DNA from 3 places in the Sporosarcina trichiuri genome. Region 1 is predicted to be linked to each of the others. Evidence: riboswitches for the same ligand, from Rfam matches in the RefSeq annotation. Region 1 holds a riboswitch; each other region holds the start of a gene.
What was found. Region 1 has a riboswitch for S-adenosylmethionine ahead of QWT68_RS11325 (O-acetylhomoserine aminocarboxypropyltransferase/cysteine synthase family protein). Riboswitches for the same ligand answer to the same signal wherever they lie in the genome.

Region 1 (4,189 bases):
AAAGTCAGGCTCTTTCGACCTGGCTTCCGTGGATACGGAGATCGTCATCTTCCAGATGTTCAGCCAGCTTCCCTGGGCTGCTATCACTTCAGGATTTGCGATACTGCTGATTGCCTCGTTCTTCATCACCTCGGCGGACTCGGCGACATTCGTCCTCGGCATGCAGTCGACATACGGTTCGCTGACGCCGCCGAACAGCGTCAAGATCATCTGGGGGCTGCTGCAGTCCTCTATCGCGCTCGTACTGCTGTCCGTCGGCGGACTCGACGCTTTGCAAAATACGATCATCATTGCGGCACTGCCGTTTTCGTTCATCATCCTGCTGATGGTGTACTCCCTGTTCAAGGAGCTCGGCAATGAGTCGCTTCCGCACAGACACCATCATCGTAAATAAAGAACACCCGGGTTCCGAATGGGGAACCCGGGTGTTTTCTATTCAGACGCTGACCGGCGCCGCCTTTTCGATCGCCTGCTTCAGGTCGGCAATGATGTCATCCACGGACTCGAGACCGACTGACAAACGGATGAGTTCTTCAGTCACTCCTGAGTTTTTCAAGTCTTCCGCAGAGAGCTGCTGGTGGGTCGTCGAGGCCGGATGGATGATGAGCGACTTTGCATCGCCGACATTGGCCACATGAGACCACAGCGTGACGTTGTCGATCACCCGCCGGCCGGCATCGCGCCCTCCTTTGATCCCGAAGACGATCATGGAGCCGGCGCCGTTCTTCAGATACTTCTTCGCCTGTTCCGCTGTCGGATGGCTGTCGAGGCCGGTGAATGTCACCCATTCGACAGATGGATGCGAAGACAGGAACTCGGCCACTTGACGTGCATTCTCCCCGTGCCGCTGGATCCGCAGATGGAGCGTTTCCAGTCCCTGGAGGAAGTTGAAGGCACTGTCCGGATCGAGGCAGGGCCCGAAATCCCGAAGACCCTGTACCCGGAGTTTCGTCGCAAATGCAGCGTTTGCCGTGTCGATGCCGTACCGGAGGCCGTGATAGGATTCATCCGGTTCCGTGAAGCCGGGGAACCGGCCCTGTGTCCAATCGAATTTGCCTGCATCGACGACAACGCCGCCGATTGTAGTGCCGTGGCCGCCGATCCACTTCGTTGCCGAATGGATGACGACATCCGCTCCGAATTCGATCGGATTGCATCCGTATGGGGACGCAAATGTGTTATCGATCAGGAACGGAATGCCGTTTTCGTGGGCGATGTCCGCGACACGTTCGATATCGAGCACCTGCAGGCTCGGGTTGCCGATCGTTTCGGCGAAGATCCCTTTCGTCTTTTCCGTAATGGCATTCCGGAAGTTATCCGGATCGGCCGAGTCGACAAATTTCACGGTGATCCCGTATTTCGGCAGCGTGATCGCGAACAGGTTATAGGTGCCGCCATACAGATTGGCCGCCGCTACGATTTCATCCCCCGCTTCCGCGATATTCAGGATGGAGAAGGCGATGGCCGCCATTCCGGACGACAAAGCGACAGCCGCAGTACCGCCTTCCAGCAATGCAATCCGCTCTTCGAAAACGGCAACTGTCGGATTCGTGATCCGTGTGTAGATATTGCCGGCTTCCTGAAGGGCGAACAAGTTTCTTGCCTGCTCCGTATCCTTGAATACGAACGATGTCGTCCGATGAATCGGGACTGCACGGGAGCCTGTTGTCGGATCAGGCTGCTGGCCGCCGTGAAGCAGCTGTGTTTCGGGTTGAAGATTTGTCATATACCTAACCTCCGGAAAGTAGTTTTGATGGAACTGTGCACACCGGACGGGTGGGGGAAAACGAAAAAGCCCCCTTCTGAAAATAGAAGAGGACCGCCATTGCTGGCACTTCCCCTTATCTTTCAGATCACTGGATCTGTAGGAAGTAGCACCTTTGCAAGCTGGTATGCTTGCCGGTTGCCGGGCATCGCAGGGCCTAGTCCCTCCGCCGCTCTTGATAAGAGTTTGTGACTTATTCAGTTTTCCATCTTGGAAACGAGTATACACACGTAAAATCAGAAAGTCAACAGGTTACTCAAAATAATTTGACAGTTTCGTATTCAGCCAATCAACGCCGTGCCCGATCCTCTTCAAGGCGGCTGCTTCCGCAAATAGAAAAACCCGCATACCGGGCGTCATTGGACGCGGTATGCAGGTGACATTCATTACTCGGCAGCACCGTAGAAAATCTGGCCGCCATTCAAATCAACGATTTTGAGCATGTTCGTGCGTTTTACGAAGATGCTCTTGTACTGGCCGCGGCCATTCGCATCTTTCAGCAGGATTGTGCGGTTGTTGTAGTTATCGGAAACAACGGCAGGTGCCAGACCGCTAATGTCGACATGCGCAGCAAGTGTCTTGTACTCAGGCAGGCTGCTGATCGTGCTTGCCGGCTGTGCGGGTTTCTGGTCCGGTTTCGCTTCCGGAGCTGCTGTGTTTCCTGTCACTGTTGTCTGGAGCAGGACACCGCCGCCTTTTTGGCTGATGACTTTCAGAAGACCTGTCTTCTTCACGAACACACTCTTATACTGCGTACGTCCATAATTGTCGGAGAAAAGGATGACCCGGTTGGAAACATTGTTTTCCGTTACGCGTACCGTGAAGCTTGATGGATCGATGACGGAGGCGATTGATGCGTATTCCTCGAATCCTGTAATGTCCTGGTTCACTTGCTGGCTGTACGATACGTGCGAGTACGAACTCTGCCCGTCTGCCTGATGGCCGTGTGCGAATGTCGCCGCCTGGGCACCTCCTGCGGATAGCATCAGTGCGCTTACTGCTGTAATCAATGTTTTTTTCATCTTGTTCCTCTCCTTATCTTGTTGGGATGCTATTATCATAACCCCGCTGTCTGAGAGGAGACTGAGATGCAAATTAAGAGATGAGGAGAATTGTAAAGATGATTTCTAATGTTTACCCGGTTAAAAAAGAGCCATCGATCAGCGGCTCTTCACCAGCAGATCGACGGCTTCCTTGACCAGTGCCTCTTTGTCTTCCGGCGATCCGGACAGTTCCTGTTCTTCCATGCAGGCGATCAGGTTGCTGCTGACAATCACGCCGATCGTCCGGTCGATTCCCGAGCGCGAGGCCGACAGCTGGGTGACGACATCGCGGCAGTCATCTCCAGCTTCGATCATCCGCAGGACGCCGCGGATCTGGCCTTCGATCCGTTTCAGCCGGTTGACCACTTTTGCATCGTATTCCACTATACCGTCCCCTTCCTTTTCTCTTCACTCTATACCCCATCGCGTATTTCGTCAATGAAACAGTTGCATAGAAATGCTGATGGCGTGAAATTATTCGAATTATGTTATACTTGTCTCTGTACTTATTGTTTTTGAGAACCGATCAGACTCGCTTCTTCACTGATTGTAAAAATGAACGGCTCAGCTGTACGGCTGAGCGTGAACTGTCGGTAACGACGAGAGGAGGAATTCGTTTGGCTTTTCCGCGCAAGGAACAACCCGTCTCTGATTTCGTCTCCGCCCGCCATCCTGGTGAACAGATTTCATTCATGCGGCATGGCGTCCATGTCTCCGGCAGTATCCATAAAATACTGGATAACTCCGTCATTGTGGAAATTTCCGAAAGCGACGCTGTCCAGATCGGAGCAGCCTCCAATCTGACCGTGGTTGCCCATAAAAATTACACAGTAGTCTGATCGGTCATGTCACAGCGGCAGCGCATCTGCGTACTGCCGTTTTTGCTGTCTGTTTTTGCAGCATCACACACTCTTACAGAGTGATTCTTCCTATTTTGAAAGGGGATACTCCAGCTTATGAAAGAACAAGTCACTGAACGGTTCATCCGTTACGCAAAAATCAACACCGAGTCGGACCCGAACAGTCCATCGACTCCATCCACCGAATGCCAGTGGGACCTGCTGCATGTATTGAAACACGAACTCGAAGAACTGGAGATGGAAGAGATTACGCTCGATGGGAACGGCTATCTGTTTGCGACACTGCCGTCCAACACGGACAAAGATGTCCCGGTCATCGGTTTCCTTGCACACGTCGACACGTCACCTGACTATTCCGGCAAAGATGTGAACCCTCAGATCCACGAGAACTATGATGGCCGCGATCTGGTCCTCAGCGAAAATACGACATTATCAGCCGAGCTGTTTCCCGAGCTGAACAACTACACAGGCCAGACATTGATCACAACGGATGGCACGACGCTGCTCGGTGCGGATGATAA
Region 2 (4,189 bases), 1.2 Mb from region 1:
GAAGGTGCATTCCTAGGCGCAGGCAGCCTGGTGCCGCCGGGAAAAACAATCCCTCCCGGCATGCTCGCACTTGGCTCCCCAGCAAAAGTCGTACGGGAGCTGAACGAAGCGGACCGGGCGGATATGGCGCGTATCACCGCGAGCTATGTGGAAAAGGGACAATCGTATAAGCGGATGCAGCAGAAGAGCTGATCATCCTATACCAAAAGCAAGGCAGCGACTATTCCGCTGCCTTGCTTTTTTTCATCATAGCGTCCGGCCGGCATGGACCGCTCCTGCTCTCAGCGTCTCCGCTTTGTCGGTGCGTTCCCACGGCAGATCGACATCCGTTCTGCCGAAGTGGCCATAGGCGGCCGTCTGCTTGTAAATCGGACGGCGCAGGTCGAGCATCTTGATGATCCCGGCAGGCCGGAGATCGAAATGCTTCCTGACGAGTTCCACCAGTACATCTTCGGACAGCTGACCGGTGCCGAACGTATCCACGGAGATCGACACAGGTTTCGCAACACCGATTGCATACGCAAGCTGCACTTCACAGCGGTCGGCAAGCCCTGCAGCGACCAGGTTCTTCGCCACGTAGCGGGCCGCATACGAAGCCGAGCGGTCCACTTTCGTCGCATCCTTGCCCGAGAAGGCACCGCCGCCGTGGCGGGCATAGCCGCCGTACGTGTCGACGATGATCTTGCGTCCGGTCAAGCCGGCATCCCCCTGCGGTCCGCCGATGACGAAACGGCCTGACGGGTTGATGAAATACTTCGTCTCCTCATCAAGCAGATGCGCAGGCACGACCGCGTCGATGACATACTGCCGGATATCGTGCTGCAGGCGCTCGAGCGTCACCTCCGGGTGGTGCTGTGTCGATGTGACGATCGTATCGACACGCACCGGTTGGTTGTCCCCGTCATACTCGATCGTCACTTGCGTCTTGCCGTCCGGCCGCAAGTAATCGAGGGTTTCGTCTTTCCGGACCTTCGTGAGCTGGCGCGACAGCTTGTGCGCCAGGCTGATCGGCAGCGGCATGAGCTCTTCCGTTTCGTTGCACGCAAAGCCGAACATCAGGCCCTGATCCCCAGCACCGATCGCTTCCAGTTCTTCGTCGTCCATCTGCCCTTCCCTCGCTTCGAGGGCGACATCCACACTCGCCGCAATATCCGGTGATTGTTCGTCGATTGACGTCAGGACGGATGATGTCTCGTAGTCAAAGCCGAATTTCGCACGTGTGTAGCCGATCTCCTTGACGGTTTCCCGGACCACTTTCGGGATGTCGACATAGGTCGTCGTCGTGATTTCACCGATCACCAGCACGAGACCTGTCGTAATTGTTGTTTCGCATGCCACCCGTGCATTCGGATCCTCTGCGATGATGGCATCCAGGATCGCATCTGAAATCTGGTCGCACATTTTGTCCGGATGGCCTTCCGTTACCGACTCTGAAGTGAACAGCCGCCGATTAGTCATCTGATTTCCTCCTTCAGCCGCAGGCTTCCCTGCAGCGGATTCGTGATACGGTACTCTCGTTTTCCCAGTTTCGTCCCGCGCCTGAAGAGAAGCGACGTTAACGGTACCAAGGACAAAGGCGAACCATATAATAGAAAAAGCCTCTCACTCACGTATCGCATACATGAGGAAAGGCATATGTTTACAGGCACCTTTCACTCTTATCGTCCAGGGAGTGATCCCTGCTTCAGGTTTGGCACCTTCTCACAGACAAGGACGTCTGTGCAGGTTGCCGGGCATCATAGGGCCTGTCCCTCCGCCAGCTCGGGATAAGAGTATCCGTTCAACTATCTATGCTACGAAAAAAGACACCGGTTGTCAAACATTTTTCCGTATCTCTCACTTGAGTTTTCAATTAGTATAGTTTATTATTCTTAATGTGTTATACTAATTCAAAATATAGCGCCCCATCGAGGGCTATAATGAAAAGGACGGTAATCGACCTATGATTTCAGCGAAACTTGATAATGGACTCAAAGAGCTTCTTTCCGGACCAACCGTCACCATGCAGCCGTCAGTGCCTGTATTGGTTGAAAAGGCAGTGTCCCGCGGAGAGGCAAAGCTGTCAGCCGATGGAGCCGTTACAGCGCAGACCGGTAAATACACCGGCCGTTCACCTAAAGACCGTTACATAGTGGAAGCGACCCCTTCCAAAGAGAACATCGACTGGGGTTCTGTGAATCGTCCGATTTCCGAGGACCATTTCGATTCATTGTACCACAAAGTGCTCGGCCACCTGAAAGCAAAAGATGAGCTCTTCGTCTTCAAAGGCTTCGCAGGTGCCGACAAATCATCACAACTTTCCATCCAGGTCGTCAACGAGTATGCCTGGCAGAACCTGTTTGTCCACCAGCTGTTCATCCGGCCGACGGAAGAGGAACTGAAGACGCATGAGGCTCAGTTCACGATCCTGGCTGCCCCTTCGTTCAAAGCGGATCCTGCAGTCGATGGAACGGATTCCGAGACGTTCGTGATCATCTCCCTCGAAAAGCGAGTCGTCCTGATCGGCGGAACCGAATATGCGGGAGAGATGAAGAAATCCATCTTCTCTGTTATGAACTATCTGCTTCCTGAAAACGGGATCCTGTCCATGCACTGCTCAGCAAACGTCGGAGAAGACGGCGATTCCGCATTATTCTTCGGTTTGTCCGGGACAGGAAAGACAACCCTTTCAGCAGATGCGAACCGCAAGCTGATCGGTGATGACGAGCATGGCTGGTCGGATCACGGCATCTTCAATATCGAAGGCGGATGTTATGCGAAGTGCATTAACCTCTCCCCTGAGAAGGAGCCTGAAATCTATGGTGCGATCCAATTCGGCACAGTTCTCGAAAACGTCGTGCTCGATAAAGATACACGCATCCCGGACTACGATGACAACACGCTGACCGAAAATACGCGGGCTGCCTATCCGATCGGCAACATCGACAACATCGTCCTGCCGTCCGTGGCAGGCCACCCGAAAACAATCATCTTCCTGACTGCGGATGCGTTCGGCGTCCTCCCTCCGATCTCAAAGCTGACGAAGGAGCAGGCGATGTACCACTTCCTGAGCGGTTTCACATCCAAGCTCGCCGGAACGGAACGCGGCATCACATCTCCGGAAGCGACATTCTCGACATGCTTCGGATCCCCATTCCTCCCGCTTCCTGCAACGGTCTATGCCGATATGCTCGGGAAGAAGATCGATGAGCACGGCTCCCGTGTGTTCCTGGTCAACACAGGCTGGACGGGCGGCGCATACGGTGTCGGCAAACGGATGGACTTGAAGCATACCCGTACGATGGTGCGCGCAGCACTGTCCGGAGAGCTCGATACTGCGGAAACGGAAACGTCCGCTACGTTCGGTCTTCAGATTCCGACAGCAATCGAAGGCGTGCCTGCCGAAGTGCTGAACCCGCGGAACGCTTGGAGCAATCCGGCTGACTACGATGCCAAAGCAAAAGAGCTTGCGGACCTGTTCAAGGAGAACTTCAAGAAATTCGATCACGTTTCACCTGAGATCATCCAAAAAGGCGGTCCGATCATCTGATTCTGACGCAGCGAAAAGAACCTCCCGGCCGGGAGGTTCTTTTATTGTGCTTTCATCCAATCCGTCAGATCACGGACGATCTGTGCATTGTGCCAGGAAGGGAAATGGTGGGTGTAGTCCGGGAAATACCAGGTTTCCACAGGTTTCTGCGCTTCCCTGAGGGCGTCCTCCAGCATGATGGACTGCTCAGGCGAAACGTTCTCGTCTTTCAGCCCGTGGATGATCAGGACACGTGCGTCTATCTCACCGACTCGGAACAAGGCTGTCCGTTCCCGGTATGCATCCGGCGCACTGTTCGGGGACCCGCCGATGACCCGCTTCATCATCCTGCGCATGTCTTCCCGCTCTTTGTAAGTGAAGACGACGTCGGACACCCCCGCCCAATGGACGGTGGAAGTGATATCCTCCCTGAGGATCGCTGTCCAGAGCGCCATCAGACCGCCGCGGGAAAACGAAAACAGGTGTATCCGGCCGTCTTTCCATTTGGTGCTCTGTTTCAGGACATCGACTGCACTGACAGCATCCTGCAGATCCGCGCCGCCGAATTCATCGCGGCCTTCCCCGCCGCGGTTGCCGCGGTAATACGGGGCGAACACGACGAATCCCCGGCTTGCGAACTGGGCGACACGGGCAGGCCGCACCATGCCGACATGCTGGATT
Region 3 (4,189 bases), 750 kb from region 1:
TCTCGATCAGCTGCGCTTCAGCCAGCGTCGTCTCCACGCGCATGATCGGCTCGTTGCCGAAGACGGTTTCCCCTTCCTTCATGGAATACAGATCCCCCGTGAATCGGACGCCTCTCAGATAGTCGAGGAAATCCTCCTTATAATGCAGCTCTTCCTTCAAGTAATCGATATCGCTGTCAGTGAACCGGAGCTTGCGTAAATAATCGAGCACCCGCTCGAGTCCTGCGAAAACGGCATACCCGTTGCCGAAGGGGAGTTTCCTGAAATACAGCTCGAAGACCGCCTTCTTGTCATGGATGCCTTCAGCCCAATACGTTTCCATCATATTGATCTGATACAGGTCTGTATGTAGTGCCCAGCTGTCATCTGTATACTTTGAGCTCACGTCTATTCGCCTCTTCCGATTTGTTCTGTAGGAATGCTTGTCCATCCCTTTACCCTTTTCAACCGATTTCCTAACTGCTTCAACTGAACAGTTTCAGGCCGGCTGCACTTGCAATGATGCATGCCAGAAACAGCATTCGTTTCCAGCCTGCGGATTCCCCGAACAGCAGGATGCCGATCAGGACGGCACCGGCAGCACCGAGCCCTGTCCAGATTGCATACGCAGTCCCCATCGGAATCGACCGCATCGCCAGCGACAGGAAAACGAATCCCCCGCCGAATGACACGATCAGCAGAGCAAGCCGTCCCAGTGTCTTCTTCTGTATGAACCAGTTGATGCACATGACTCCGAAAATTTCACCGAAGCTTGCGATCACGAGATATATCCACGCCACCTCATGCACCTCCCTCTTCCGCATCACTCGGACCGGTTGTCAGCTTGATGCCGATCACCCCGACCAGGATCAGCCCGATGAACAGCAGGCCGACCGGCTTCAAGTGTGTGCCGAATACAAGAGTATCGACCAGCACGATTGCCGCCGCCCCGCTGCCTGTGAACACCGCATAGACAGTCCCTGACGGAATCGTTTCGCATGCTTTGATGATGAAGAAAAAGCTGAAGATAATGGCAAGCGCTGTTCCTGCCCATTCAAGAGGTGTGTCTGCATGGCGGAGTCCGACGACCCAGAACACTTCAACGACCGCTGCAAGAACCACATAGATCCAAGCCAACTGAAAAACCTCCGTCCCTCTTTCCTTGCTATAGAGGAGTATACCAAACTTCTCAACAGGACAACTGTAAAATCATTGTTGCTTTCTTCCGCCGCGCATGATACTATCTATTTACAGTTTTCGAACAATTTAATAAACTTCTCATTCAGAGAGATGGAGGGACTGGCCCGATGATATCTCAGCAACCAGCCGTAACGGCCGAGGTGCTAACTCCAGGGAGTGCCGACTGCGCTCCGAAGATGAGAGCTGACATACTGTGTATTCAGAGAAGACCCTCATCTGCTTGGGGGTCTTCTTTTTTTCATTCAACAGCAGCCGGGTTGCCGGCAATAAACGATGAAGGCGGGATTTGAGATGACGACACAAACACAAACTGATGTACTGACTGCACTGGCAGCATTGAAATCGAAAGAGTGGGTGGATCTGACGCATACGTTCGGTCCGGACTCCCCTCATTTCTTCATGTTCGAGAACGCCGAGTTCAAGACGCTGTTCAGCCATGATGACGGGTTCTTCGCCCAGCAATTTTCGTTCGCGGGCCAATACGGCACCCATATCGACGCACCGATCCACTTCGTACGCGACACACGGTACCTGAATGAACTGGAACTGAAAGAACTTGTGCTGCCGCTGATTGTCATCGATCAATCGGAGAAAGCGGCAGCAGACCATGATTTCACCTGCTCGAAGCAGGACCTTCTCGCATTCGAAGAAGCAAATGGCCCGATCGAATCGGGTACGTTCGTCGCACTGCGGACGGATTGGAGCAAACGCTGGCCGGATGAAGCCGCTTTTTGCAACAAAGACGAGGACGGGAATAACCGGATTCCCGGCTGGGGTCTGGATGCACTGAAATTCCTGTTCGAGGAACGCGGTGTGAAAGCGGTCGGTCATGAAACGTTCGATACCGATTCAGCCGCGGATTTCAGGAGAAACGGCGCCCTCCATGGGGAATATTATGTCCTGGAACAGGATACGTATCAGGTTGAGCTGCTGACCAATCTCGACAAACTGCCGACGCGCGGCGCTGTCATCTTCAACATCGTGCCGAAGCCTGAAAAAGCGTCCGGCTTCCCTGTACGATCGTTCGCCATCCTGCCATAACAAAAACGCTCTGCCCGATCATCGGCAGAGCGTTTTTGTTATGCTTTCTTTCCGTGGATTTCCGTCATGCGCTCATAGAAATCGACGAAATTGCTGACGACCGAATCGAGGAATGCGACAGTCGGCTCATCCGTAAGCTCGTCGTCCTCGCTCAGCTTGTTATGGATCGAACCGATGTACACTTCGTTATTCGGTAGGATGAGCGGTGAAAGGCCGGGATTGGACAGGATCTCCCGCAAGTGGATCTGCGCCCGCACACTTCCGAACACGCCCATCGAGGAACCGACGATGAATGCCGGCTTATCGCGCAATGTCGCTTCCCCGCCGCGGGACAGCCAGTCGAGGGCATTCTTCAAAGCGCCCGGAATGGAGAAATTGTATTCCGGTACGGCGAAGAGGACAGCGTCCGAATCTTTGACATCTTCCTTGAACGCGCGAGCACCTGACGGCGGATCGTTCTCGATATCGACGGAAAACATTTCGACATCATTAATGGACACGGGTGTAATGTCAAGCTTGTCCGCATAGCGTTTCTGCATGAAATTGATAAGACGTCTATTGTAGGAAGCCGAACTTGTACTTCCGATGATCGCTTTTACACGAATTGGCATAGTGGAAAACTCCTTTTGATTTATCTTTATTTCAACATATTTTATCGTATCACGTTTTTCGGGCTGCCATAACTATTTTGCTCATCCTCCGCAGATTTATCCGCACTCCCTCCACAATATTGCCCGGGATGGTGATTTTCGGCCCACTTCTTCTGTCTTTTACATTATCGTTAAGAAGATTTAAATGGTTTCCATTAAAAATATGTTTACATTCCCTTAACATAGGGTATTAAACTATTACGCTTATTTTTAATGTTAACGATTTTTATATATATTGGAGGAGTGTAATATGGCAAAAACAATCTGTATGATTTCAGACCATGGCGATCCGCTGGCATCCCTGGGGACAAGTCAGGCTGGAGGACAGAATAATTACGTGAAGCAGCTGGCTTTGGCACTGGATGCCCGCGGGCATTCTGTCGATGTGTTTACACACTGGGCTGACGAAACGGCTCCTCAATTCGAATCGTTCGGACAGCGCTGCCGTGTCATCCGGGTGGCTGCCGGCCGGAAAGGGTTCGTCGCAAAAACGAAAATGATACAGCTCCTTCCCGCGTTTCTTGCTGAAATGCTGACTCTGCAGGATTTTTCCCGATATGATATTCTGCATACCCACTATTGGCTCTCCGGGCTTCTCGGAATACGCCTTACTGAAATGCATTCCATACCCTGGTTCCATACTTCCCATTCGCTCGCCGTTGCAAAAGAACAAGCAACGGGTGTGCGTGAAGCACGCCGTCTGAAAGCGGAACGGGAGATTCTCGCTTCCGCCACTACAGTCATCGCCACTTCACTGACGGAGAAAGCGCTGATCCAGTCGTCCGTGAAACAGCCTGCCCCCATCTCGGTCATTCCGATCGGTGTGGACAGTGCGTTCACGCCTGACAAGCCTTCTCCCCTCCAGCCGATGACATTCACCTTCGCCGGGCGTCTGGAGAAAACAAAAGGCATCTATACGCTGCTCCGCGCATTCAAGCTGTTAACCCATACCAACCTTCTATCCTCCCCAGTTAAGCTCCGTGTCATCGGCGGGGATGAAAAGCAGGTGGACCCGGTTACGAAGCAGCCGATCTCAGAGGAATTGAAGAAGGCGGTACAGGGGATCGAGGACCACGTCGAGTTTCTCGGCTGCCAGCCGCAAGACCGTCTGGCTAAGGAGTTCCGTGACAGTCTCGCCGTCATCGTCCCTTCCTATTACGAATCGTTCGGTATGGTCGCTGCGGAAGCACAGGCCTGCGGAAGCCCTGTCATCGCATCCAAAGTAGGCGGACTCGGCGACATCGTGCTGGATCAGAAAACAGGGTTACAGACGGCTCCCGGCAATGTGAAGGAACTCGCCTCCGCAATGGGATTACTGG

Region 2: it holds a riboswitch for S-adenosylmethionine, as region 1 does, so the genes downstream of both, metK (methionine adenosyltransferase) here and QWT68_RS11325 (O-acetylhomoserine aminocarboxypropyltransferase/cysteine synthase family protein) in region 1, are expected to answer to the same signal.
Region 3: it holds a riboswitch for S-adenosylmethionine, as region 1 does, so the genes downstream of both, QWT68_RS15280 (cyclase family protein) here and QWT68_RS11325 (O-acetylhomoserine aminocarboxypropyltransferase/cysteine synthase family protein) in region 1, are expected to answer to the same signal.

What each region holds. Positions count from the first base shown of each region.
Region 1 is NZ_CP129119.1:2,241,996-2,246,184, forward strand. Features, by position in the region: gene QWT68_RS11320 (glycine betaine uptake BCCT transporter) at 1-394, shown strand, start outside; gene QWT68_RS11325 (O-acetylhomoserine aminocarboxypropyltransferase/cysteine synthase family protein) at 437-1,726, opposite strand; SAM riboswitch class I at 1,839-1,950, opposite strand; gene QWT68_RS11330 (hypothetical protein) at 2,152-2,787, opposite strand; gene QWT68_RS11335 (metal-sensitive transcriptional regulator) at 2,926-3,192, opposite strand; gene QWT68_RS11340 (DUF2187 family protein) at 3,426-3,647, shown strand; gene pepT (peptidase T) at 3,765-4,189, shown strand, end outside.
Region 2 is NZ_CP129119.1:389,498-393,686, reverse strand. Features, by position in the region: gene QWT68_RS02290 (gamma carbonic anhydrase) at 1-192, shown strand, start outside; gene metK (methionine adenosyltransferase) at 247-1,458, opposite strand; SAM riboswitch class I at 1,656-1,773, opposite strand; gene pckA (phosphoenolpyruvate carboxykinase (ATP)) at 1,943-3,529, shown strand; gene QWT68_RS02275 (alpha/beta hydrolase family protein) at 3,571-4,189, opposite strand, start outside.
Region 3 is NZ_CP129119.1:2,994,057-2,998,245, reverse strand. Features, by position in the region: gene QWT68_RS15295 (nicotinate phosphoribosyltransferase) at 1-385, opposite strand, end outside; gene QWT68_RS15290 (DMT family transporter) at 465-779, opposite strand; gene QWT68_RS15285 (DMT family transporter) at 781-1,116, opposite strand; SAM riboswitch class I at 1,255-1,362, shown strand; gene QWT68_RS15280 (cyclase family protein) at 1,471-2,220, shown strand; gene QWT68_RS15275 (NADPH-dependent FMN reductase) at 2,259-2,831, opposite strand; gene QWT68_RS15270 (glycosyltransferase) at 3,121-4,189, shown strand, end outside.